DNA from 2 places in the Bacillus atrophaeus genome. Region 2 is predicted to be linked to the other one. Evidence: riboswitches for the same ligand, from Rfam matches in the RefSeq annotation. Region 2 holds a riboswitch; the other holds the start of a gene.
The links. A riboswitch is a leader RNA that binds a small molecule or an ion and turns the genes downstream of it on or off. The one in region 2 is predicted to bind S-adenosylmethionine.
Positions count from the first base shown of each region.

Region 1 (12,015 bases), 1.6 Mb from region 2:
TTTTATAGCAAGGTTTCATTAGACACAAATACGGTTTAGACAAATTTAAAATGGGGACGTATAATCTTGTTCGTCCCCATTTTGTCCCCATGTCCCCAATAAACCATCTAATCAGCTATCTCTGTTTACATTAGTTCCTCCATTTATAAATAAATGATCCAATAGAATCTCCCACTCCCTTTAAATAGAAATATATGGTAAAAAAGTCTCTGTTACGAGAAACAGATAACCGTTACAATCGACATGGGCGCCCATTTTTTTTAATAAGGGAGGAGTTATATGAAGAAAAAAGCAGTTTTAATGAGTATCCTGTCACTGTCTTTATTAACCACCTCAATTAGTCCAAGCTTAGCTTCAGCAAAAAACACAGAAACAACCCAGACTAAATCCTCTATGATTCTCTACCAGGATGAATTTGTTCAAAATATGGATGGAGAAAAAACCACAGTCAGAACCGTTGAAGATGTCGACACCATCACCACTACATTCAAAAGTCAAAAAGGAACCCAAGAATTTAAAACTGATAAGGATTCAGGAAAGATTACAGTTAGTAGCAACTATTTAAGTGATGCCGCTGTGAAAGAAAACGAGGAACAAGTCAACCAAATTGCAAACCAATTTGTTGACGATAATAAAGAGGCTATTACTTCAAACAATGCTTCTTTATCCAAAGTAAACTCAGATTCCATTGATATTCAGAAAAGAAAAGGTAAATGGGCATGGAGTAAATGGGAAAAATACAGAATCCGAGTAGAAGATAAGGCTACAACCGGGATTATTACAGCTGCTATCTTGGCCAGAATTCCGTATATTGGCTGGATAGCGGGTGCTGCCGCCGGAATATATATTCAATACAAAATGAAAACCGGGTATTTCAGCGTAAAATACGGAACAGCCGCAGACACTAACCAGTGCTACCTATGGTCTAAAAAACGAGTGAAATTGTTCCAAGATAGCAAGCGGAAAAAACTGAAACTTGACGAGACATCTAGCCCATGGAAAGTTTACATGTGTGGTACTGGTTGATCAAAACAAAAAAGAACACTCTTTACTTGGGAAGTCCCGAGTTAGAGTGTTCTTTTTTTAATCATGTTTTTTATAGAGCGTTTTAAGCAAAATGAATTGGTATGCTCCGAAAATTAAAGTTAGAATGATCACTGCTGTAATTACTTGTTCAGCCGGTAAAATAAAATAAACAAGAACGAAAGAGAGCAAAAGTACAACGTAGCCAATATTAAAGGCCTTTTTAAATGTCATTTAACTCCCTCCTTTTTACAATCATATCATGATCATTGACCACATATAACATTTTTAAAAATTAATTTTCCATTATCTGTGTATTATTTTTAATGTTCTGGGTGATCCCACTTCCCAAGTTACATATTCTTTTCTTTTCAGAGCATCTAACAGCCCTTTCACTGTACTGGGTGAGGTTACCCCTAACAGATTCATCAATTCTCTATATGTAGGTGCAAAACCCTTTTCCTTAATGTATTTTTCGATGACCTGGAGTGTTTCAAATTGTCTTTCTGTAATTTTACGCATAATTCCTGACCCCTCTTTTATATGTTGCAGGAGAAACAGCAAGGATATTTTCGATAGTAAACGTCTTTGCTTGACGGCTGTTGAAACAAAAAGCGCGTATGTAACTCTGATTGATTTGCCGAACAATTATCGACCTTTTTGTGATAAGACCGTCATTTCTCATATAAATCATATCTAATGCTGTTTTCTCAGTTAATGAACGTTTCAAGATCGATTCCATTGCATATTTTTTCTCCTTCTTTACCTTTATTTTATACGAACTTTTGTTCTGTTTCAAGTTGAAAAGGGTATGTTTGTTCTCGTGTTATTTACTCGGAGGAGGAGGCAATCGGGATGAATGACTTTGAGCGGAAAGTATATCGGATCATTTTTAACATGACCCACTTCGGGAAAAATCCCTCTTTGGACGAATTGAAGAGAAAAACCGGGAAGGATGAACGCGCTATACGAGAAGCGGTTAAGAATCTCATGAGGCAGCGTTTGTTGAAATGATAGAATAAATGGATTGTTTAAAAACCCCACCTTAAAAAGATGGGGTTTAAAAGGGTAATACTCACTTAGATATTAATAGCTTTTTCGGCTACATAGAAAGTTTCAGAATCATTCATAGCAGCATACGCCTTTTCCACATTTAATAAACCTGTAAAAAGAATACCAATTAAAGCGGAGCTGATTAAAAATTTCTTCATTATATAGCCTCCGTAACCTTAAGTATTTGTGTTTGGGCATGTATAGTTCTCTTTAAGAAGCTTCTTCCCTCTGCATAATTTCTTTGCTCATAATGAAAGTCGCCTAATTTTTCTGTTAATTCTGCAAAGTCAGACCACAGCCGTTTCTTTTCCAAATAGTCTAAGCTTCGATATACTTCTGTTTCATTATATTCTTCATATAATGAATTAATGATCTTTAATTTCGCCATGTATTCTTCTTCATTAGAATCTTCAGCCCGATTTAAAGCTGTTTCATAAAAGAAACGTGCTTCCTTCGGTTTGTTGCTTTGGTAAAGTACATTTGCCATCATATATAATGACCTAACACCATACACTGTATCAAGATGTTCTTTCATGTCTATTGCTTTTTTGAAGTGCTCTTCAGCTGCACTTAGGTTTTGGGCCCTAAAATAAACTAAGCCTAAATTATGAAAGATCACTCCAATGATCCTTTTTGCTTTTTTCTCATTCATTCCCTCAGCGACGCTTAAAGCTTCCCGGTAATATGATTCTGCCTCTGTCAGCCGGTACATATCGTACATATTAGCTCCAAACATCATATTGCATCCAATCACTTTCACATTATATAACTGATTCTTTTGAAACAAATGCTTAGCTTTTTTCAAATGATTCAGGGAAACAAAATGCTGATCAATTTGATAATAGGCATCCGCTATTTTGTAATGAAATTCAGCTTGTTCCATTTCATCTGAAGCAGCAGTCAATTCTCTCTCAGCTTTACGATAATAACTTATCGCTTCAACATATTCTTTATGATCAAATTCATACATCCCCCGGAAAAATAATGAGTAATATTTTAAAAGGCCTGTAAGTCTTTTTTGCGGTTTTTCTATTTTTTCTAGTAGTTCTTCTATTGTGGGACGATCCCGATATCTGTCTTCTGGCTCTAATGAGTCTAACATCAATTGATGACGGAAACACATCAGCGAATAATAAACAAGTAAATCCTGATCCTCTTCCATCTCCTCTATTTCTTGCTCCACTTCCGCCTTTAAAATCTCTGCATCAGGAACACTGAATTGCCGAATCATTTTATACCATTCATTGATTTTGACCCCTACTTGAGACGACGGTAAAACTTGATCCATACATATCCCTCCCTCTAATGTATATTTTTGTAATATTATAACTTTTCCTACAATAATCGCAAACGAAAAAAAACCGCAATCATTTTGCGGCTATTTCGCATGCAGCTATTTAGACTCAATTCTAAAGAATCATTTATGTTAAAAAAACCATGTTATTGATCATGCTTCTTTTCACCATGGTAAAATTCAGTCAAAAAAATTCATTAGGAAAGGCTATTCAAAGACGAATTGGACATGCCAGCGCTCGAACAACTAGTAATATTTATGACCATGTTTCCGAGAAACTCGAAAACAGTACAGTAAAACACTTTAATCATTTCGATCCTAGAAACCTAGGACAGAAACAGAGTTGATTTTTCGCTTCAAAATCAGCTCAAAAAACAGTTTCGTCCCCAAGTCGATGAAAGATATAAAATCACTAAATACAAAAAGTAAAAAAAACCCTTGCTACGCAAGAGTTTAAGCTATGATTCCGACTGGGCTCGAACCAGCGACCTCTACCCTGTCAAGGTAGCGCTCTCCCAGCTGAGCTACGGAATCATGGTATGTATGTGTTGCTGGGTATGTTGGTTGTCTTACTGACAAGTTCTATTATATGTGCTAATGTGCTTTCCGTCAACATCTTTTTTATAAAAACTTTATCTTCTCTTGCTCTGCTGTCTTTTCACACTTATAATTATTTTAATTTTCAAATAAATAGGGGTGGTTGAGTGAATTCTTTTATTTCTTCTGACGATGTTTGGGTGCTGTGGGGATTTATCGCGGTGTGGGCCGCGGTTAGTATCTATTTCGAACAGCGCTTTAAATGGGCTTCTGCTATTTCCGGAGCAATATTGGCGCTTGTCGGGGCGATGTTATTTACGAATATCGGGGTGCTCCCTGTTGAATCCCCTGTGTATGATTCGGTGTGGGCATATGTTGTGCCGCTTGCGATTCCTCTTTTGCTGTTTCAGATCAATGTGCGTCAGATTTTTAGCGAAAGCAGGCGTTTGCTGTTTATCTTTCTGGTAAGCGCGGGGGGAACGGTGCTTGGCAGCATTGCGGCTTTTTTTCTTTTGAAAAATCATATTCCTTTTCTTGATAAAATCGGCGGTATGATCAGCGCTTCTTATATCGGCGGAGGAATTAATTTTGCGGCGATGGCTGCGAAGTTTGAGACGCCGGGTGAATATGTTTCGGCGACTGTGGTGGCTGACAATTTCATGATGGCGTTGCTGTTTTTTATATTAATCAGCATTCCCGCTCTGAAGTGGTTTCAAATACATTATGATATGCCGTTTGAAGACAAAGTAAAGGCGGAAGGAAACGGAGAAAATAGTGCGGAAAGCTATTGGAAACGGAAAAGTATTTCCTTAAAGGATATTGCGTTTAATATGGGCGCTGCTTTTGCGCTTGTCGCAGTGAGCGTTAAGATTGCTGGTTTTTTTAAGAGTGTTTTTTCTCATCCCCTTTTGACCGGGACGTTTGGCGATCAGTATCTTGTACTTACGACTTTGACCGTCCTTGTGATTTTTCTTTTCCCTCGCTTTTTTGAAAAGCTCAATGGGTCTCAGGAGCTGGGAACCTATTTCATTTATTTGTTTTTTGTGGTGATAGGTATTCCTGCCGACCTCCGTTTAATTGTGACCAATGCGCCGCTTATTCTATTATTTGTGTTCCTCATTGCGATCAGCAATTTAATCGTTTCTCTCCTTGTCGGAAAACTGTTCCGCGTCCGCCTTGAGGAAATTCTGCTTGCCGTGAACGCCACAGTAGGCGGGCCGACGACAGCTGCGGCAATGGCGATAGCAAAGGGATGGCGGGAGCTTGTCGCGCCGATTATGCTGGTCGGAACGCTTGGCTACTTAATCGGCAACTATGTCGGTACTTTTATGGGAAATTGGTTTTCTTCCTTTTTATAAGAAGGATTTCTGAGATTTTCTTAGAATGATAAAAAACTAATGCGATAGAGATAACGAAGAGATCATGGCATGATAAAAGAAAATACCATTTATATAAGGCCCTTACCGATAGACGATGCTGAAGGAAACCTGAAGTTACAAAGCGAGAATCGAGATTTCTTTGAACTGTTTTCAATGACTCCGCTTGCGATTTTTATACGATCGAAGGACAAAGGAAGAGAATCGAACAATATAGGCAAAAACTGAAAAAAGACCAAGGATATCATTATAGAAAGAAGCCGAGTGTCCCCGGCTTCTTTTTTACCGCGCAGCTACAGGCACTATTTCTTTCAGCGCTTGTTCGAAATCGCGTTCTAAATCATCTGCATTTTCGACTCCCACACTGAGCCGCAATAATCCGTCAGTGATGCCGCGTTTTTCACGTTCTTCCTTAGGCATCGCCGCATGGGACATCGTCGCCGGGTATGACAAAATGGATTCCACTGCGCCGAGACTGACAGCAAAGACCGGGAGTGATACGTTTTCCACCAATTTTTTGACGGCCTCTTTGCTTTCAAGCTCAAATGAAAGTACGGCGCCCGCTCCGCTTGATTGGCTTTTATGGATAGCGGCGCCCGCATGATCAGACAGCCCTGGGTAATACACACGTTTTACGGCCGGATGCTGCTGGAAATATTCCGCAAGACGCAGTGCCGTCTGGCTTGCTTTTTCTAACCGGACCTGCAATGTTTTTAAACCGCGCAGTACGAGCCAGCAATCTTGCACACCAAGGACAGCGCCGAATGCGTTTTGCAGTTTATACAGTTCGCGCCCCAGTTCTTTATCTTTAACAGCCGCAAGCCCGGATAAAACATCGCTGTGTCCGCTCAAAAACTTTGTGGCGCTGTGAAGCACGATGTCTACCCCGAGATCAAGCGGTCTCTGCAATGCCGGTGTCATAAACGTGTTATCCAAGTATGTCAGACAGCCATTCTCCTTCGCCAGCTTGACGACTGCTTTAATGTCAGTAATACCAAGCGTAGGGTTTGATGGGGTTTCCATGTAAATGACTTTAGTATTTGGCTGAATGTTCCGGGCGATTTCATTTACATCGGTCATATCGACAAAGGTATGCTCAATCCCAAAGCGGGTCAAAACCTCTGTCACCATACGGAATGTTCCGCCATACACATCTTCTGTCACTAATACATGGTCACCCTGTGAAAGCAGCAAGAAAGCCGTTGAAATGGCGGCCATCCCCGAACTGAAGGCAAACCCTCTCGTTCCGCCTTCTAAAGCCGCAATCGTTTCCTCCAGAGCCGTTCTAGTCGGCGTGCCTGAGCGGCTGTAATCAAATGCGCCAAACTCTTCAAACGATGATTGGTGAAAAGTTGAGGCATGCTGGATCGGCACACTGACTGCCCCTGTTGCTCCGTCTGTTTTAAATGGATTGTGGACGAGCTGGGTTTCCAGCGTCCAATTATGATTACTCAAATGAAACAGCTCCCTCTTTGACCTGACGTAGCGCCTGTTTTAAGTCTTGTTTTAAATCTTCGGCGTGCTCAATACCGACTGAAAAGCGAAGCAAACGATTGCAGACGCCGTTTGCGATTCGGATGTCTTCCGGAATATCCATATGGGTTTGGGTCGCGGGATATGTAATAAAGCTTTCTACCCCGCCAAGGCTTTCCGCAAAACAAATCGTCTGCAAGGCTTTTAAAAACGGATTCACCCATTCTTCTTTCTGCAAACGGAATGACAGCATACCGCCTTTGCCCGGATACAGCACATCGGCGATTTCATCTTGCTCTTCCAAAAATGCCGCAAGCTCCTGCGCATTCTCTTGGTGCTGGCGCATTCTGAGGCCCAACGTCTTCATTCCCCTCATTAAAAGCCAGGAATCAAATGGCGGAAGAACGGCGCCAATCGCATTTTGGTGCTGAAACATTTCCTCACCAAGCTCCTCATCTTTCACGACGACAAGACCGGCAAGCAAATCATTATGCCCGCCCAAATACTTCGTCGCACTGTGAATGATAATATCTGCCCCAAGTTCCAAGGGACGCTGCAAAATCGGCGTGTAAAATGTATTGTCCACAATGAGAAGCAAGCCTAACTCATTGGTAATCCGGGCGATGTTTTCGATATCAGCTTCCTGCATCAGCGGATTTGTCGGCGTTTCCACGAACACCGCTTTTGTGTTTTTCGTTATTTTTGAGCGTAAACAGTCTTCGTCTGTGAAATCATCGTAAAGGAAGCTCAATCCGTATTTTCTCCATTCATTTTCAAACAGACGGTATGTGCCGCCGTACAAGTCTGAGGAGACAATCAGTTCATCACCGCTTTTGAATAAGGCCATAATCGTTTGGATGGCGGCCATGCCTGAACTGAAAGCAAACCCTCTTGCGCCGTTCTCTAGGCTTGCGATCGCATCTTCGACAAGCTGGCGTGTCGGATTTTTCGTCCGGACATAATCAAATCCGGTCGATTCGCCGATGCCTTTGTGACGGTAGGCCGTTGATAAATAAATCGGCGGGTTTACAGTTCCCGTCGTTTCTTCGCTGCGGTTTCCGATTTGGGCTAATTTCGTTTCAATATGCTCTGACATAGAACAAACACCATCCCTTTTCAAAATAAAAAACCCCTTGCTTCATAAGAAGAAGGGGTTTTACACTTCCTCTTATCTTCCAAGCACAAAAATCGCTTGCTGGATTTAGCACCTTGGCACTTCGCCTTTCTTGGCAAAGCAAACCGGTTGCTGAGGTTTCAAAGGGCCAGTCCCTCCACCTCTCACGATAAGAATGTCTCTAAATTTTCTGATTGTTTTATATTAGCGTAATTCATTTTATATTTCAACAGTTTTTTAGATCTACTGGTGAATCGGCTGCAAACACTCACAGAAGATGTTCTAAAGAGAGAAATTTCTAACAATTCGTGGTACAATAAAGGATACATAACATATGTGAAGACTTTAGATGGCCTGGAGGAATTTATTGTGGCACCAAAAACCGGAGTAATTCATGAAAAGAAGCTTTTTTCAGAAGAGCTTGGCGGGGAAATGACAATACTGGTCTATTTGCCGTCAGTCTACTCCCCTCTTTATAAGTATCACCTTATTATAGCCCAGGACGGTCATGATTATTTTAGGCTGGGCAGAATCGGCCGTCAGGTGGAAGATCTTCTCTCAAAAAGAGAGATTGACCGCAGCATCATCATCGGCGTTCCTTATAAGAACGTCAAAGAACGCAGGGAAATGTATCATCCGGAAGGCTCTAAATTTGCAAGCTATAAGCGGTTTATCGCAAATGAACTGATCCCTTATGCTGACAGCGAATATCCTACGTACGAGGTTGGATACGGCCGAACGCTGATCGGTGATTCTCTCGGAGCCACTGTTTCCTTAATGACAGCTCTTGATTACCCGAATATGTTCGGCAACGTGATTATGCAATCGCCATACGTTGACCATCATGTACTGGAGGCTGTCAGCCGGTCAGATGATATGAAGAATATCTCTATTTATCATCAAATCGGCGAAAAGGAAACAGACGTCCATACAACAGACGGACAAATCTTAGATTTTACAGCACCGAATTTGGAGCTCAAACAGCTAATTGAACAAAAACAGTCGGAATATTATTATGATACGTTTGACGGAGATCATAAATGGACCTACTGGCAGCCGTTAATTACTCCGGCGCTGAAAAAAATGCTGTAAGTCATCCAATCGCTTGCTATACTCATTATGATCAAACAATTCAGGGAGGTAATATCATGAAATACGGAATTGTTTTATTTCCATCAAAAAAACTGCAGGATCTTGCAAACTCTTACAGAAAGCGCTATGACCCAAGCTATGCACTTATCCCGCCTCACCTAACACTCAGACCCCCGTTTGAATCTTCTGAGCAAGAAGCATCTCAGATGGTGTCGCAATTAAGACAAATTGCAAAGGAATCACACCCGATTGTTTTAAAATTAACAAAATACAGCTCTTTTGCTCCTGTGAATAACGTGATTTATATTAAAGCTGAGCCGACAGACGAATTAAAAGAGCTGAATGAACAATTATACAGTGGTGTTTTAGCCGCAGAACCGGAATACAGCTTTGTCCCGCATGTAACAGTCGCCCAAGACCTTTCAGACGATGAGCATTCCGACGTGCTGGGGCAGTTAAAAATGCAGGAAGTATCCCATGAAGAAGTAATCGACCGCTTTCACTTAATGTACCAGTTAGAAAACGGATCATGGACTGTATATGAAACATTTTTGTTAGGCGGAGGAGAATAAGAGACTTGGAAGCAGTTATCGCAAAAAATGAAGAACAAATGAAAGATGCATTTTATGTAAGAAAAGAAGTCTTTGTCAAAGAACAAAACGTACCAGTTGAAGAAGAAATTGATGAGCTCGAAAACGAATCAGAGCATATCGTGGTGTATGATGGAGATCAGCCGGTCGGCGCCGGAAGATGGCGGCTTAAAGAAGGGCTCGGCAAATTAGAGCGGATTTGCGTATTAAAAAGCCACCGCTCTTCGGGCGTCGGAGTCATCATTATGCAGGCGCTGGAAAAAGCGGCAGAAGCCCGCGGCGTGTCCGGTTTTATTTTAAACGCACAGACTCAGGCAGTGCCGTTTTATGAAAAACAGGGATACAAGGTCTCATCGAAAGAGGAATTTCTCGATGCCGGCATTCCCCATTTGCAAATGATTAAATATAGATCTTTTTAATCTTTCTATATGTATAATCACTCAAATTAAATAAACGTTTAGTTGGAAAAGTAATATGGACAAAGCTGTTTGCATAACATAAGGCCCTAATGATAGGGCCTATGTTTTTTTTATAAATTTATACTTTAGTAATAGAAATAGTATTACATACTATTTCTACATTTAAAGGGGGCATTAAAATTTCACATTTTAATAAGTCCTTCCCTTCGCTCTGAACCTCTGAAATTCCAACATCCTGAAGAAAATAAGGAATTTGTGATTTAGTCATATCTTTTAGGGGATTTATTCTATCGTCAGCAGTGGTGACAAATGAGAATTTTGAACAACCAGTAAAAGATAATTTCACATTATAATTCGTGTCTTCAAAAGTCATTGTTATTTCATCACCGAAAAAACGGGATTCTAATTGTAGTACCCTTGCATCCCAATAATTTAAACTTTCAATATCGCTTTGAATCTGCTCAGCTTTCATAATTAATTACCTCACTTCTTATATGGGATATGAGCATCTGGGCTTTTTCTATCGACTATACTCAAATTTTTATCAAGTGGATTACCATTTTTATCAAATAAATGAACATGCTCGTACTTTGTCATTTTATCATGAGGATCAATTCTCATTCGGATGTTTCCACTAGTATCTCTAACATGAGCAAAACCATTGTTTTCTGTGTATTTCCATTCAGTAGGTAGAGAATCTAAAATTACCTTTTTAGACATATTGGGGATGTTTTTGGCAATGATTTCTCCTCCAAATTTCCCAACTTCCTCAGCCATTTTCGCACTTTTCCTGAAATTGTTTTTCGATTTTTTCTGTTTTTACCATGTTTTTAACTGCTTTTCCTGCAACCTTCACATATCCAGATCATTATTCATTTTAGTTAAATTGCATTATATGCTTTCATATCGCTTACAGTTTCGTCAAGGAACCGATCAAGCTCTAGTATAAAATTATAAAATCTAATGTAAATTTTACAGCTTTATTTATTGTAGAAACAGCCTTAGGTACAACTACATTCTTCATTTCTTTATTTAATTTGTTTATCTTGCTATTTATAGTTTTTTGCAAACTTTCTTTTCTGAGTTTTGCTAAATAACTGTTAGAATTACTAATTTTGTTAACTCAAAAGTGTTAAGACTACTTGAAGTTCTTTCTGTATTCTTATAACTTTATCTCCATCAGTTTCTTTTGATACAGCATACACTTTTTCTCGTTTTATGTAATTTGGTAAATTAATCGTAGATATAACAAAAATAATTAAAAATGCACTAATAAATCTTTTCAAGCGTATTCCTCCGGCCTTTTACTATTTCTTAAAATATTAAACCGATTTGGAATTAATATAAAATTACTAAATCACACCACTTTTTTAATAATACTCCAATAATTTTTATACCATGACTATATATATCCAAAGATTTTATGTAATATTCTGCAATAAAAAATCTCCGAAATGGTATCGGAGATTTTTTATTTATATTCATTAATAAAGTTTCCCTTTTCAAATCTTTTTTCATTCTTATAAAGTAACCGCTTACGTTTCGCTTTGTTCACTCTTTTTTCTGCCGCAGCTTGATTTTCCTGCTGTTTTTCAAGTTCCTTGTATACCCGCTGAAACGGGACATAGCTGATCTTTTCTGTTCCGGCATAATCCTGTTTATGGCCTATTGTGCGATTTGCATACTGAGCATATTGGTGATTTTGGATTGGACCAGCATATATCATATGATACCCTCCCCTTTGCTCTCTTTTTCCCTTAAACTTACTTTTTGAAACGCTATTCTTTTGTTATGATATTCTTTGTCTGCAAATACATGAACACCTTTAGTGGGAGGACCCCTTTTTGAAATGTGCCCGACTGAATGATCGAACAATACATTTACATACATATTCGAGAGAACATTACCAATTCCTCTATGAAGAAGCGGTAAAAGGACATTTATTTTGCGCCCATTGCGGAAGGCCTGTCATCATGCGGCTCGATATTCTTCAGGAACCTGAATTTCTCCACCGTGAAAAAGGAGATTTCTCAGCTTGCGAAGA
Region 1 is NZ_CP154443.1:2,620,510-2,632,524, reverse strand. It holds gene AAHT65_RS13310 (hypothetical protein) at 280-1,026, shown strand; gene AAHT65_RS13305 (hypothetical protein) at 1,084-1,257, opposite strand; gene AAHT65_RS13300 (hypothetical protein) at 1,330-1,545, opposite strand; gene AAHT65_RS13295 (hypothetical protein) at 1,879-2,037, shown strand; gene AAHT65_RS13290 (hypothetical protein) at 2,103-2,234, opposite strand; gene AAHT65_RS13285 (Rap family tetratricopeptide repeat protein) at 2,234-3,364, opposite strand; tRNA gene AAHT65_RS13280 (tRNA-Val) at 3,832-3,904, opposite strand; gene AAHT65_RS13275 (DUF819 family protein) at 4,075-5,265, shown strand; partial or broken gene AAHT65_RS13270 (GNAT family N-acetyltransferase) at 5,335-5,534, shown strand; gene metC (cystathionine beta-lyase) at 5,566-6,738, opposite strand; gene AAHT65_RS13260 (methionine biosynthesis PLP-dependent protein) at 6,731-7,852, opposite strand; SAM riboswitch class I at 7,922-8,046, opposite strand; gene AAHT65_RS13255 (esterase family protein) at 8,240-8,962, shown strand; gene AAHT65_RS13250 (YjcG family protein) at 9,019-9,534, shown strand; gene AAHT65_RS13245 (GNAT family N-acetyltransferase) at 9,540-9,971, shown strand; gene AAHT65_RS13240 (hypothetical protein) at 10,090-10,443, opposite strand; gene AAHT65_RS13235 (transposase) at 10,455-10,748, opposite strand; gene AAHT65_RS13230 (hypothetical protein) at 11,090-11,257, opposite strand; gene AAHT65_RS13225 (hypothetical protein) at 11,443-11,697, opposite strand; gene AAHT65_RS13220 (ATP-dependent helicase) at 11,816-12,015, shown strand, end outside.
Region 1: linked by a shared signal. The riboswitch ahead of AAHT65_RS13260 (methionine biosynthesis PLP-dependent protein) and the one ahead of AAHT65_RS05290 (5-methyltetrahydropteroyltriglutamate--homocysteine S-methyltransferase) in region 2 are both predicted to bind S-adenosylmethionine.

Region 2 (12,015 bases):
TCATCAGCCGGCAAGCCCGTAAAGAGTCATTAACGATCTTGGATATGGGATGCGGAGAAGGCTCGCATTTATCTGCGCTGTCCGACCGCATAAGTTTTGAACTCGGGAAACCCGTGACAGCAGCCGGTATTGATATCTCGAAGGAAGGGATCCTGACGGCCTCCAAGAATTTAGATGATAAGATTTGGGCGGTAGCTGATTTGGCTGATACGCCGTTTCAAGACAGGCAATTTGATGTGATCCTTTCCATTTTTTCGCCCTCCAATTATGCGGAATGCAGCAGGCTCCTGAATGAAGGCGGACTCATGATAAAGGTTTTGCCTCAACGTGATTATTTAAAAGAGCTCAGGCAATATTTCTTTGCAGATACAGAGAAGCATACGTACTCGAATACAGGAATGATTGACCGTTTCATTCAGAATCATCAAGTTGTGAATCAAGAGAGGCTGCGTTATACAAAGAACCTCAGCCAACCAGCCCTTGAATCACTCGTTCAAATGACTCCTTTAACATGGTCAAGTTCTAAGGTGAAAATCAATCAGTTCCTGCAAAAAGAATCAGCCGATATAACGGTTGATGCAGATATCTTAGTCGGAAGCAAACAGATGTAGGTGAAAAAGAGGCAGTCCATAGAACGGGGCTGCCTTTTCATTCCGTAAATACGGAAATTTCCGATATTCCGGAATGGTTTTCGCCCATTTTCCGAAAATGCGGAACATACAGCGGAATAAAGATCGGAGCGCAACCCAATAAAGCTGTGAAAATAGTAAACGTTTGGCCATCGACGTAAAACTGGCACAGTTTTTGCTTTAATATTAGGCGAAAAAGGTTATTGTAAGCGCTTACTATCTATATACAGAAAAGAGGGGTGTTTGTGGACATTATTATTATTCTTTTGGCATTAGGCTTGCTGATGTTTGTGGCTTATCGGGGTTTTTCCGTGATTTTGTTTGCTCCGATTTGTGCGCTGTTTGCTGTGCTGCTGACAGATCCAAGCTTCGTACTTCCTTTCTTCTCGAATATATTTATGGAGAAAATGGTAGGATTCATTAAGCTGTATTTTCCAGTCTTTCTTCTTGGGGCCATTTTTGGAAAGGTTGTTGAAATGTCCGGGCTCGCTGAGTCGATTGCAAAAACGATCGTCAGGCTTGTGGGGGCGAAAAGAGCTATTCTCGCCATCGTCTTAATGGGTGCGATTTTAACGTACAGCGGTGTCAGCCTCTTCGTCGTGGTTTTTGCCGTCTATCCATTCGCTAAGAACTTATTTAAGGAGGCTGATATCCCGAAGCGCCTGATACCGGGAACGATTGCTCTGGGCGCCTTCACCTTTACGATGGATGCGCTGCCGGGTACGCCGCAGATTCAGAATGTCATCCCGACGACGTTTTTTAAAACAGACATTTATGCGGCTCCCTGGCTCGGACTGATTGGCGCTGCATTTGTGTTGGCTGCTGGGATGCTTTATTTAGAATCCCGGCGCAAAAAAGCTGAGAAAACAGGGGAGGGCTATGCAGGATTCCAATCGGAAATTTCTGCTGCAAAGGAATCCTCAGATCTGGCTGCTGAGAAAAACACGCCAGCTTTGTCGCCAAAGACAGAAACCTGTATCACGAGACAAGTGCTCGCCTTTATTCCGCTTATCCTTGTCGGGGTAATGAACAAATGCTTCACCATGTGGTTTCCTCAATGGTATCCCAATGGATTTGATTTTGCGTCCATCGGCTTGGAGGCGTTTGGAAAAATTGAGCTTTCCTCCGTCGTTGCCATCTGGTCAGTGGAACTGGCGCTGCTGATCGGCATTATCACAACGATTTTGTTCGATTGGAAAAAAGTGCTCGTCAATTTCAAGGAAGGGCTGAATGAGGGGATCGGGGGCGCCTTGCTGGCTTCGATGAATACAGGAGCCGAATACGGATTTGGCGGTGTCATTGCGGCGCTGCCGGGTTTCAAAATGGTCAGCAATGGCATATCGCAGACGTTTACTGATCCGCTTGTCAATGGAGCGGTGACGACCACAACGCTGGCTGGGATTACAGGATCGGCATCAGGCGGAATGGGCATTGCTTTAAGCGCGATGTCAGAAAAATATGTGGAAGCGATCAATACATTTCACATTCCGCCGGAGGTCATGCACCGGGTGATCTCAATGGCGTCCGGCGGGATGGACACTCTTCCGCATAATGGCGCCGTCATTACGCTGCTGGCGGTTACCGGATTAACCCATCGCCAATCATATAAGGATATCTTTGCGATCACCATCATCAAAACAATCGCAGTGTTTGTGATCATCGCCATTTACAGTCTGACGGGCCTTGTGTAAACAAAAAAGAAAGGGGAAGTGAGTATGGGGAAGGGAAAAGTAATGGAGTCGTATAAGGAAGCTGCCGATTTGATCAAGGATGGAGACACTCTCATCGCAGGAGGTTTCGGCCTGTGCGGAATCCCAGAGCAATTAATTCTTGCGATCAGGGACAGCGGGGTAAAAGACTTAACCGTTGTCAGCAATAACTGCGGCGTCGATGACTGGGGATTAGGCCTGCTGCTTGCGAATCAGCAGATCAAAAAAATGGTCGCATCCTATGTGGGAGAAAACAAAATCTTTGAACGGCAATTTTTAAGCGGAGAGCTGGAAGTCGAATTGGTTCCCCAAGGAACGCTGGCCGAAAGAATTCGGGCGGGCGGCGCGGGCATCCCGGGATTTTATACTGCTGCGGGAGTCGGAACAACGGTCGCCGAGGGAAAGGAACATAAAACATTTGACGGACGAACCTATCTATTGGAGAAAGGGATCACAGGGGACGCCGCCATTGTAAAAGCGTGGAAAGCCGATCCGCTGGGCAACCTTGTGTTCAGAAAGACGGCGAGAAACTTCAATCCGCTCGCTGCAATGGCAGGCAAGGTAACGATTGCGGAAGCAGAAGAAATCGTTGATGTCGGAGAGATTGATCCGGATCATATTCATACACCAGGTATCTTTGTGCAGCATGTGCTGCTCGGCACGACTGATGAAAAGCGGATTGAGCGCCGCACCGTTCAACAACAAGCATGATAAAGGAGGCTGATAGAATGAGAGATGCCAGAAAACGAATGATAAAACGGGCTGTAATGGAGATTAAGGACGGAATGAATGTGAATCTGGGGATAGGGATGCCGACGCTTGTAGCCAATGAGATACCGAGTGATTATAACGTTTTGCTTCAGTCGGAAAATGGCTTGCTTGGGATCGGGCCTTACCCGCTGGAAGGAACGGAGGACCCGGATCTGATCAATGCGGGGAAAGAAACCATTACTGAGGTGAAGGGGGCATCGTATTTTGACAGCGCCGAATCCTTTGCCATGATTCGAGGCGGTCATATTGATTTAGCGATCCTCGGCGGGATGGAGGTATCCGAACAAGGGGATTTGGCGAACTGGATGATTCCCGGGAAAATGATCAAAGGAATGGGCGGCGCCATGGATTTGGTCAACGGAGCAAAACGGATTGTTGTCATCATGGAGCACGTCAATAAATATGGAGAATCTAAAGTCAAAAAGGAATGTACGCTGCCGCTGACGGGCAAACAAGTTGTCCATCGGCTGATCACAGATTTGGCAGTATTCGATTTTCACGATGGACAAATGACACTGGCCGAACTGCAGGAAGGCGTGTCTATGGAGGAGGTTTATGAAAAAACGGAAGCTGAATTTACCGTCAGCCAGTCGTTCAAGAATGGAGTCCGACAAGAATAAGGAGGCGCGTGATGAAGTCATTACTTACTGAAAAAGTGGCTCTTGTGACAGGAGCCGCCGGAGGAATCGGATTTGAAATAGCGAAGGAATTCGCCCGCGAAGGAGCCGCCGTCATCATATCTGATGTAAATGAACAGACGGGAGAAGAAGCGGCTGCGAAGCTGAAAGAGGAAGGCTTTGAAGCGGTAAGCATGGCATGCGATGTGACAAATGAAGAGCAAATAGCTGATACACTGCAAACGATTGAGAAACAATTCGGGCGTCTGGATATTCTGGTTAATAATGCGGGCATTCAGCACGTCGCCCCCATTGAGGAATTTCCCACAGACCGTTTTGAAGGGCTCATTCGTGTCATGCTGACCGCGCCTTTTATCGCAATGAAGCATGCTTTTCCCATTATGAAGAAACAGCAATTCGGAAGAATCCTTAATATGGCATCCGTTAACGGATTAATCGGTTTTTCCGGCAAGGCGGCCTACAACAGCGCGAAGCATGGCGTAATCGGCTTAACGAAGGTGGGGGCCCTTGAAGGTGCGTCTGACGGAATCACGGTCAATGCGCTTTGTCCGGGATATGTGGACACCCAGCTTGTCCGCAGCCAGCTGAAGGACCTTTCAGAAACAAGGAATGTTCCGTATGAACGCGTACTGGAGGATGTCATTTTCCCGCTAGTGCCGCAAAAACGTCTTCTTTCAGTTAAGGAAATTGCTGATTATGCGGTATTTTTGGCCAGCGACAAAGCGAAAGGAGTCACCGGCCAGGCCGTTGTGCTTGATGGCGGTTATACCGCTCAATAAACATAAGCTTCTCTTGATTTCATGGAAAGGCCTCGTTTATGATAACAATATATGAAAGTGCTTACATTTCCTTTTTCCGGCAAGGCGGCGGAAAGAAATACAGTTCTTTGATATAAAAGGGACGGGGTGCGATGAAACATACTATTAAAACATTGCCTTATGAATGGCTCGATGAAATCATCAATCTTGCAGCGGAATGTATCGTTGTGGTGGATCATGAGGGGAAAATCCTCTACATCAATGCGGCGTACTGCGAATTTCTGAAAACAAGAGAGCAAGAAGCACTCGGAAAACCTGTTCAGGATATCATTGAAAATTCAAGAATGCACATTGTGGCGAAAACGGGGCAGACAGAGGTAGCGGCCATTCATCCGATTAACGGAAGCGAAATGATTGCGAACAGATACCCGCTGTATGTGAATCAGCAGCTTGTTGGAGCGGTTGGTACAGTCATGTTCCGCAATCCTCAAGAATGGATGGACTACTCCAAGAAAATCAAGCCTCTTTTGGAGGAGCTCAAATATTATAAAAACAAATATGAAAAAGAGCTGTACAGCAAATATCATTTTGGTGATTTAATCGGGAACAGCCGTCCCTTTATGGAAGCAAAAACGCTTGCGGAGCGGGTTTCTGACAGCCAGTCAGCCGTCTTGCTTTTGGGTGAATCCGGGACCGGAAAAGAGCTGTTTGCCCACGCCATTCACCAAAACAGCCGTCGCCGGTACGCTCCCTTCCTGCGAGTAAACTGTGCTTCTATCCCTGAACACTTATTTGAATCCGAAATTTTCGGCTATGAAGAAGGCTCATTTACGGGAGCGAAAAAAGGCGGGAAAAAAGGAAAGTTTGAACTGGCTCATCAAGGAAGCATTTTTCTTGATGAAATCGGGGATCTGCCGTTACAAATGCAAAGCAAGCTGCTGCGTGTCCTGCAGGAGAAGGAAATTGAACGAATCGGCGGCAGAAGTCCGATACCGATCGATGTGCGCGTAATTGCGGCGACACATCGCGATCTGGAGCAAATGGTGCAAGAAGGGAAGTTTCGTCAGGATCTATATTACCGGCTGAATGTGATTAACATCCAGATTCCCTCTTTAAAAGAACGGTTAGAGGATATCGTTCCGATCGCCAGACTGTTAGTCAAGAAACTGGAGCGGAAGTTTGACCGTTATGGACTAGAGCTTTCCGACGGAGCTATAGAAGAATTGCAGTGCTATTCCTGGCCGGGGAATATAAGAGAATTGGAAAATGTGCTGGAACGGGCGGTCAACGTACTGGATGGGAGGCTGATTGGTCCGGAACACCTGAATCTGCCACGCAAACCGGATGGAGAAGAAAGGCAGCGCCGTCCATTGAAAACAGGCAAAAATCAAGCGGTCAAACCTTTAAAGGAGGCAATCGCAGAGGCGGAAAAGAAGGCGATAACAGAAGCGCTTGTGATAAGCTGCGGAAATAAAGCGGAGGCTGCAAAGCTGTTGCGGATTGGGAAAACAAGTCTGTACGAGAAATGCAAAGCATATCAGATTGATTAGTTTGATACCCACTAAAAAAGACACACAATTGATGTGTGTCTTTTTCACTTTATATTACTTCCAAACATCCTTTGCAATCTCCACAACATGGCGCAATTTAGCCCATTGCTGCTCTTCCGTCAGCAGGTTTCCTTCTTCTGTGGAGGCAAAACCGCACTGCGGGCTGAGTGAGAGCTGATTTAAACCAACATAGCGTGACGCTTCTTCAATCCGGCGTTTGATAACATCCGGGTTTTCCAATTCTCCATATTTCGAAGTCACCAAGCCTAAGACAAGCTGAAGGTCAGGACGCTTTACATAACGGAGCGGTTCAAAGCCGCCAGAGCGGGAATCATCATATTCTAAGAAAAGCCCGTCAAGATTTAAACCGTCAAAAATCGTTTCTGCCGCTGCGTCATAACCGCCTTCAGCCGTCCAAGTTGATTGGAAGTTGCCGCGGCAAATGTGCATGGTGACAGTCAAATCATCCGGACGGTCGGCAACTGCATCATTAATTGATTTTGCAAACAACTGTCGCAGCTCGTCAGGTGTTTTGCCGAATGCCTCAATTTGCTTTTTCCCTTGTTCCGATAAGAAGACCGCCCACGCCGTGTCATCAAGCTGAAGATAACGGCAGCCTGCATCGTAAAAAGCTTGAATCGCTTTTTTATAGGCGAGCGACAAATCATGCTGGAACGCTTCGTAATCATTTTGATATGAATCTTTTTCCACTTTCCCTCTAAAAAACAGCATATTCGGACTTGGAATTGTCATTTTCGGTGTCGCGTCGCCGGCGATACTATGCAGAAATTTATAATCTTCCAGCATCGGATGGTTCGTAAAGTCTATATCTCCGGTCACTTTGATCCCGCGGGGCTTTGTTTTGACATTGTGGAATTGGATGCCGCTTTCCGGCTTAAAGCCTTCTACGCCGTCCAAGTTCTCAAGAAAATCGAAATGCCACCACGCACGGCGGAATTCACCATCCGTCACGACCTTCATCCCGGTTTCTTTTTGTTTTTTAACGATTCGGATAATTTCATCGTTTTCAATTTGGCGAAGCTGTTCTGCGGTAATATCACCGGCTGCCTTCTGGAGACGCGCTTTCTTCACTGGCTCTGAACGCAAAAGGCTTCCGACTTGATCCGCGCGAAATGGCGGCTTTTTCCGCTGAAGAGATTGATGTTGTTCTGTTGAAGCTGCTTGCTGTGACATAGATTATTCCTTCTTTCCGTTTTAAAGTAAAAAGCTCTCCCTTTAGTAAGGAAGAGCTTGAGTTCACAATCTCAACCTTATCTACAGGATTTAGCACCATTCTGTTAAACAGCGGTTGCCGGGTATCATCGGGCCAGTCCCTCCACCTCTCTTGATAAGGAAAATCGTTATATGAAATTGTTTTCAATAATCTTAATATTATTATTTTTTATTAAATTGTCAATATTTTTTGGGGAATTTCTTAATTTTCATCTTCAAATAACACCATATCCAGCACAATTGCGATTGCGAGACAAAGCACGTGATCCTCTTCATTCGGAATCTGCAAATGGTAGGAATCACCCCAGCTTAGCCACTTTTTACTGACTGACATCCGACTATCTTTACCGTCCGTCACTTGAAAGTCCTGATTCCACAAATCACCGTCAATGGTCCAATCGAGCTTTGATATCTCAAACTTCGGCTTGAAAAATGTTAATTTTTTCGTCACCTCGCAAACCGTTTCACCGTTTATTGAAATCTCATACCGGGGCAGAAAAGACATAAGTTTTTGATCAATTTCAGCGATCGGATTTCCGTCCATATCTGTAATCTGTAACTGATCTCCAAATGAAAAGAAACTCCCTTCGACCCGGTACACCTCGTTCTCGTTTTGGTCATATACCTTAAATTGATCCTTAAATGAAAAAATCCGTTCTTTCATATATAAGTCCACTATAAGAAGTCTCCTTTTTGATGATCTTGTATCTTTACGGAAGCTGGCGGTGAAAAGTTTCATTTAAGAAGGAGAAAAAAGCAAGGGGGCGGAGCCAAGGGAGAACGATATAAAAAAAGATCAAGGCTGCAGAAATGTTCCCCGCAGCCTTGAATATATGTTTTATGAAAGCGGAAGCTGCCGTTTTTGACGGATGGCGTCCAAGTCGATTAAATTGTTAGGCGCAGAAGCAGATACAGGAGCAGGTGCTGTGGCCAGAGGACTTGTCTTTTGTGTTTTGCGTCGATTGTCCTTGCTGAATGAATAAAGCAGATAACCGCATAACGCAATGATAATAGATAGAATCATGTTACATACCTCCCAAAAAAGTTTTGGTGTTACTTATTGTACGAATAAAAGAGTGAAAAGTATTCAAAAAATTATAACTTTTCGAAAAAAATAATTGCGTGAAAAACAATTTGGAAATAAAATACTGACATTTCCTAGGGGTTGAGTTGAAAGTCTTGTGTCATATTGTCTATATAGATTCTATCGACTGGAAAATAAATAAGTTTACATGACTTTTACCCTGTTTTTAAATAATTCAAATTAACCATTTTTGATTGGGGACCGATGGGACACGCTTGATTGGTTTATACCCCAATTTCTAGGCCGGTATGCAAAAAAACCCGATTTGGAGAACATCCGCATTGTTTCCAAGTTTCAGGCCGTTATACATATATCGCTGAGGTTTTTGACATTGAATGTTGTTTCGCAGGATTTGGAGATGCACCGCGTTGCAAAATCTGTTTATCTTATGATTTATTGCATTAAAAAAATGAGCAGAAAACTAATCACTGTAACCATACAAACTTTAAGCCTTTAAAAAAAACTTTTCTGTTTTATTTAAAAGATTAAAAGAGAGCTTGAATTCCTAGGAGCAAATTCAAAGCCGCGAAAAGCAAATTGCGTGAATAACCCAACGTCAATAAGATAAAACCTGCCATGATCGTCCATTATTTTTTTGAATTCTGTTTTCGCCTCATCAGTTGAAGAAATAGAAACTGCTTCTGCAGCCAATTCTCTCTTTAAAAGGTAAAATAACAGCGTCAAACATATGATTTCCTCCGTTTAAAATGTAGATATATGTAATGATGCTTGCTTACAAAGTGGTATAGTTCAGCGGGAATAGGAGGGATTCGATAAGGCTAAGAACTTTTTTCGATAATAAGACTTTAGAATAATCGTTTAAACAGTCTCCTGATTTTTTTAAATGGGTTTCCTTTTGTTTTCATCTTAAATGTTTTGGCTATTATCATTTTTTTCTTAAGGTCTTTTGCGACAGTGCCTCTTGTCATCGTCCTTCACTCCTCTTATATTGTTGATACTTTATTTACGGGAGGACACCGATACAAGTTTCATTTTTTTGCAATAAAAAACCAAAACGAACAAATCGCTTTGGTTTTTCGATACTGACTTATGCTTGTTCTTCAAACAGCTTTACAATTTCCACAATGACATTCACAGCCTTCACCATGTTTTCAGCAGAAATATATTCGAATTTCCCGTGGAAATTTTCTCCGCCTGTGAAGATATTAGGTGTCGGGAGGCCCATGTAGGAAAGCTGAGACCCGTCTGTTCCGCCTCGGATCGGGGAGATTTTCGGCTCGATGCCCAAGTTTTCCATCGCTTGCCGGGCGGTGTCAACGATTTCTTTGACAGGTTCGATTTTTTCCCTCATGTTGTAGTATTGGTCGTTCATGTCGAGAATGATTCGATCTTTTCCGTATTGGTTTCTCAAGTCACTGACAATGCGTTCCATCTCTGCTTTTCTATTGTTGAAGCCTTCCTTGTCGAAGTCTCTAATGATGTAATGAAGTTTTGTTTCTTCTACATCACCTTGGATAGAAAGCAGGTGATAGAAGCCCTCGTAGCCTTCTGTTGATTCTGGCGCTTCTTCTTCCGGAAGCATCCGATTCAGCTCCATTGCAATTTTAGCGGAGTTTATCATTTTTCCTTTGGCTGTGCCGGGGTGGACGTTGTTGCCTTTCACGGTAATTTTCGCAGCTGCTGCGTTAAAGCTTTCGTATTCCAATTCACCGAGCGGGCCGCCGTCTACTGTGTAGGCGAAGGACGAATTGAACCGTTTGACGTCAAATTTATGTGGGCCTCTGCCGATTTCTTCGTCAGGCGTGAAAGCCACTCTGATGGTTCCGTGTTTGATTTCCGGGTGTTTGATGAGGTAATCCATGGCAGTCATAATTTCGGCAATGCCGGCTTTGTTGTCGGCGCCGAGAAGCGTTGTGCCGTCTGTTGTGATCAATGTATGGCCTTTATAGCCGGGGAGCTCCGGAAATTGATCGGGTGACAGGATGACTTGCAATTCTTCATTCAGGACAATGTCTTTTCCATCGTAGTCTTCAACAATCTGCGGATTTACATGCTTGCCGGTAAAGTCCGTTGCGGTATCAACATGAGCCAGAAATCCGATTGTCGGTACGTTTTTTTCTGTATTGGACGGAAGGGTTGCCATGACGTAGCCGTTCTCATCGATGGCGGCCTCTTCCATGCCGATTGACTTGAGTTCCTCAACGAGCATGTTCGCCAATGTCAGCTGTCCGGGGGTGGATGGGCATGTGTCATTGTTTTCATTGGATTGCGTGTCGACCTTTACATATGTAGTGAACCGTTCAATGATTTCATTCTTCATTTCCAATCATCTCCTTTTTCTTATTTTATCACGGCGGGATGAGGCAATGCTATTTTACGATTCCGTTCCTTATTACAAAAACGACAGCCTGTGTCCGGTCTTGTGCATCGCATTTTTGCAAAATGCGATGGACGTGGGTTTTTACGGTGGAAAAGTATAGGGGCAGGTTGTGAAATATGAAGAAACCATGAAGAAACTATTAAACTTTTGGAAAAGCGATGTGACCCGTTTCAAAAAACTATATAATGATTACAATTCATCCAATAGGGAGGCTATAAATCATGGCGATACTTGTAACAGGCGGAGCAGGCTATATCGGCAGTCATACATGTGTGGAATTATTGAATAGCGGCTATGATATCGTTGTTTTGGACAACCTTTCAAATAGCTCGGCGGAAGCGTTGAATCGGGTGCGGGAGATTACCGGAAAAGATTTGACTTTCTATGAAGCGGATCTGCTTGATCGTGAAGCGGTAGATACTGTTTTTGCAGAAAATCATATTGAAGCCGTTATCCATTTTGCAGGATTAAAAGCTGTCGGGGAATCTGTTGCGATCCCGCTCAAATACTATCATAACAATTTGACCGGAACCTTTATTTTATGCGAAGTCATGGAGAAATACGGAGTAAAGAAAATCGTGTTCAGTTCGTCAGCGACAGTTTACGGTGTGCCGGAAACCTCACCGATTACTGAAGATTTCCCATTGGGTGCGACGAATCCTTACGGGCAGACAAAGTTAATGCTGGAACAGATTTTGCGTGATGTGCATAAGGCTGATGCGGAATGGAGCGTTGCTTTGCTGCGTTACTTTAACCCATTTGGCGCGCATCCAAGCGGACGTATCGGGGAGGACCCTAACGGTATCCCGAATAACTTAATGCCTTATGTGGCGCAGGTAGCCGTCGGCAATCTGGATCAATTAAGCGTATTCGGCAACGACTATCCGACCAAAGACGGCACGGGCGTTCGGGATTACATCCATGTCGTCGATCTAGCGGAAGGCCATGTCAAAGCGCTTGAAAAAGTATTGAACTCCACAGGCGCCGATGCCTACAACCTAGGTACGGGAACAGGCTACAGCGTGCTTGAAATGGTCAAAGCTTTTGAAAAGGTGTCAGGGAAAGACGTGCCGTACCGATTCGCCGACCGTCGCCCGGGAGACATCGCGACATGCTTTGCAGACCCGTCAAAAGCCAAGAAAGAATTAGATTGGGAAGCGAAAAGAGGATTGGAAGAAATGTGTGCCGATTCATGGAGATGGCAGTCTTTGAATGTGAATGGGTACAAGGTGGTTAAATAAGATGGAGGCCTTCTCTTTTGAGGAGGTCTTTTTTAATAAAAATAGGGTGCCTTTTTGGCAC
Region 2 is NZ_CP154443.1:1,015,527-1,027,541, reverse strand. It holds partial or broken gene AAHT65_RS05320 (methyltransferase domain-containing protein) at 1-611, shown strand, start outside; gene AAHT65_RS05315 (GntP family permease) at 875-2,320, shown strand; gene AAHT65_RS05310 (CoA transferase subunit A) at 2,345-3,049, shown strand; gene AAHT65_RS05305 (3-oxoacid CoA-transferase subunit B) at 3,067-3,729, shown strand; gene AAHT65_RS05300 (3-hydroxybutyrate dehydrogenase) at 3,741-4,526, shown strand; gene AAHT65_RS05295 (sigma-54 interaction domain-containing protein) at 4,658-6,055, shown strand; gene AAHT65_RS05290 (5-methyltetrahydropteroyltriglutamate--homocysteine S-methyltransferase) at 6,110-7,249, opposite strand; SAM riboswitch class I at 7,324-7,410, opposite strand; gene AAHT65_RS05285 (LURP-one-related/scramblase family protein) at 7,491-7,967, opposite strand; gene AAHT65_RS05280 (hypothetical protein) at 8,127-8,312, opposite strand; gene AAHT65_RS05275 (hypothetical protein) at 8,850-9,056, opposite strand; gene pepT (peptidase T) at 9,421-10,653, opposite strand; partial or broken gene AAHT65_RS05265 (DNA-binding response regulator) at 10,703-10,804, opposite strand; gene galE (UDP-glucose 4-epimerase GalE) at 10,935-11,954, shown strand.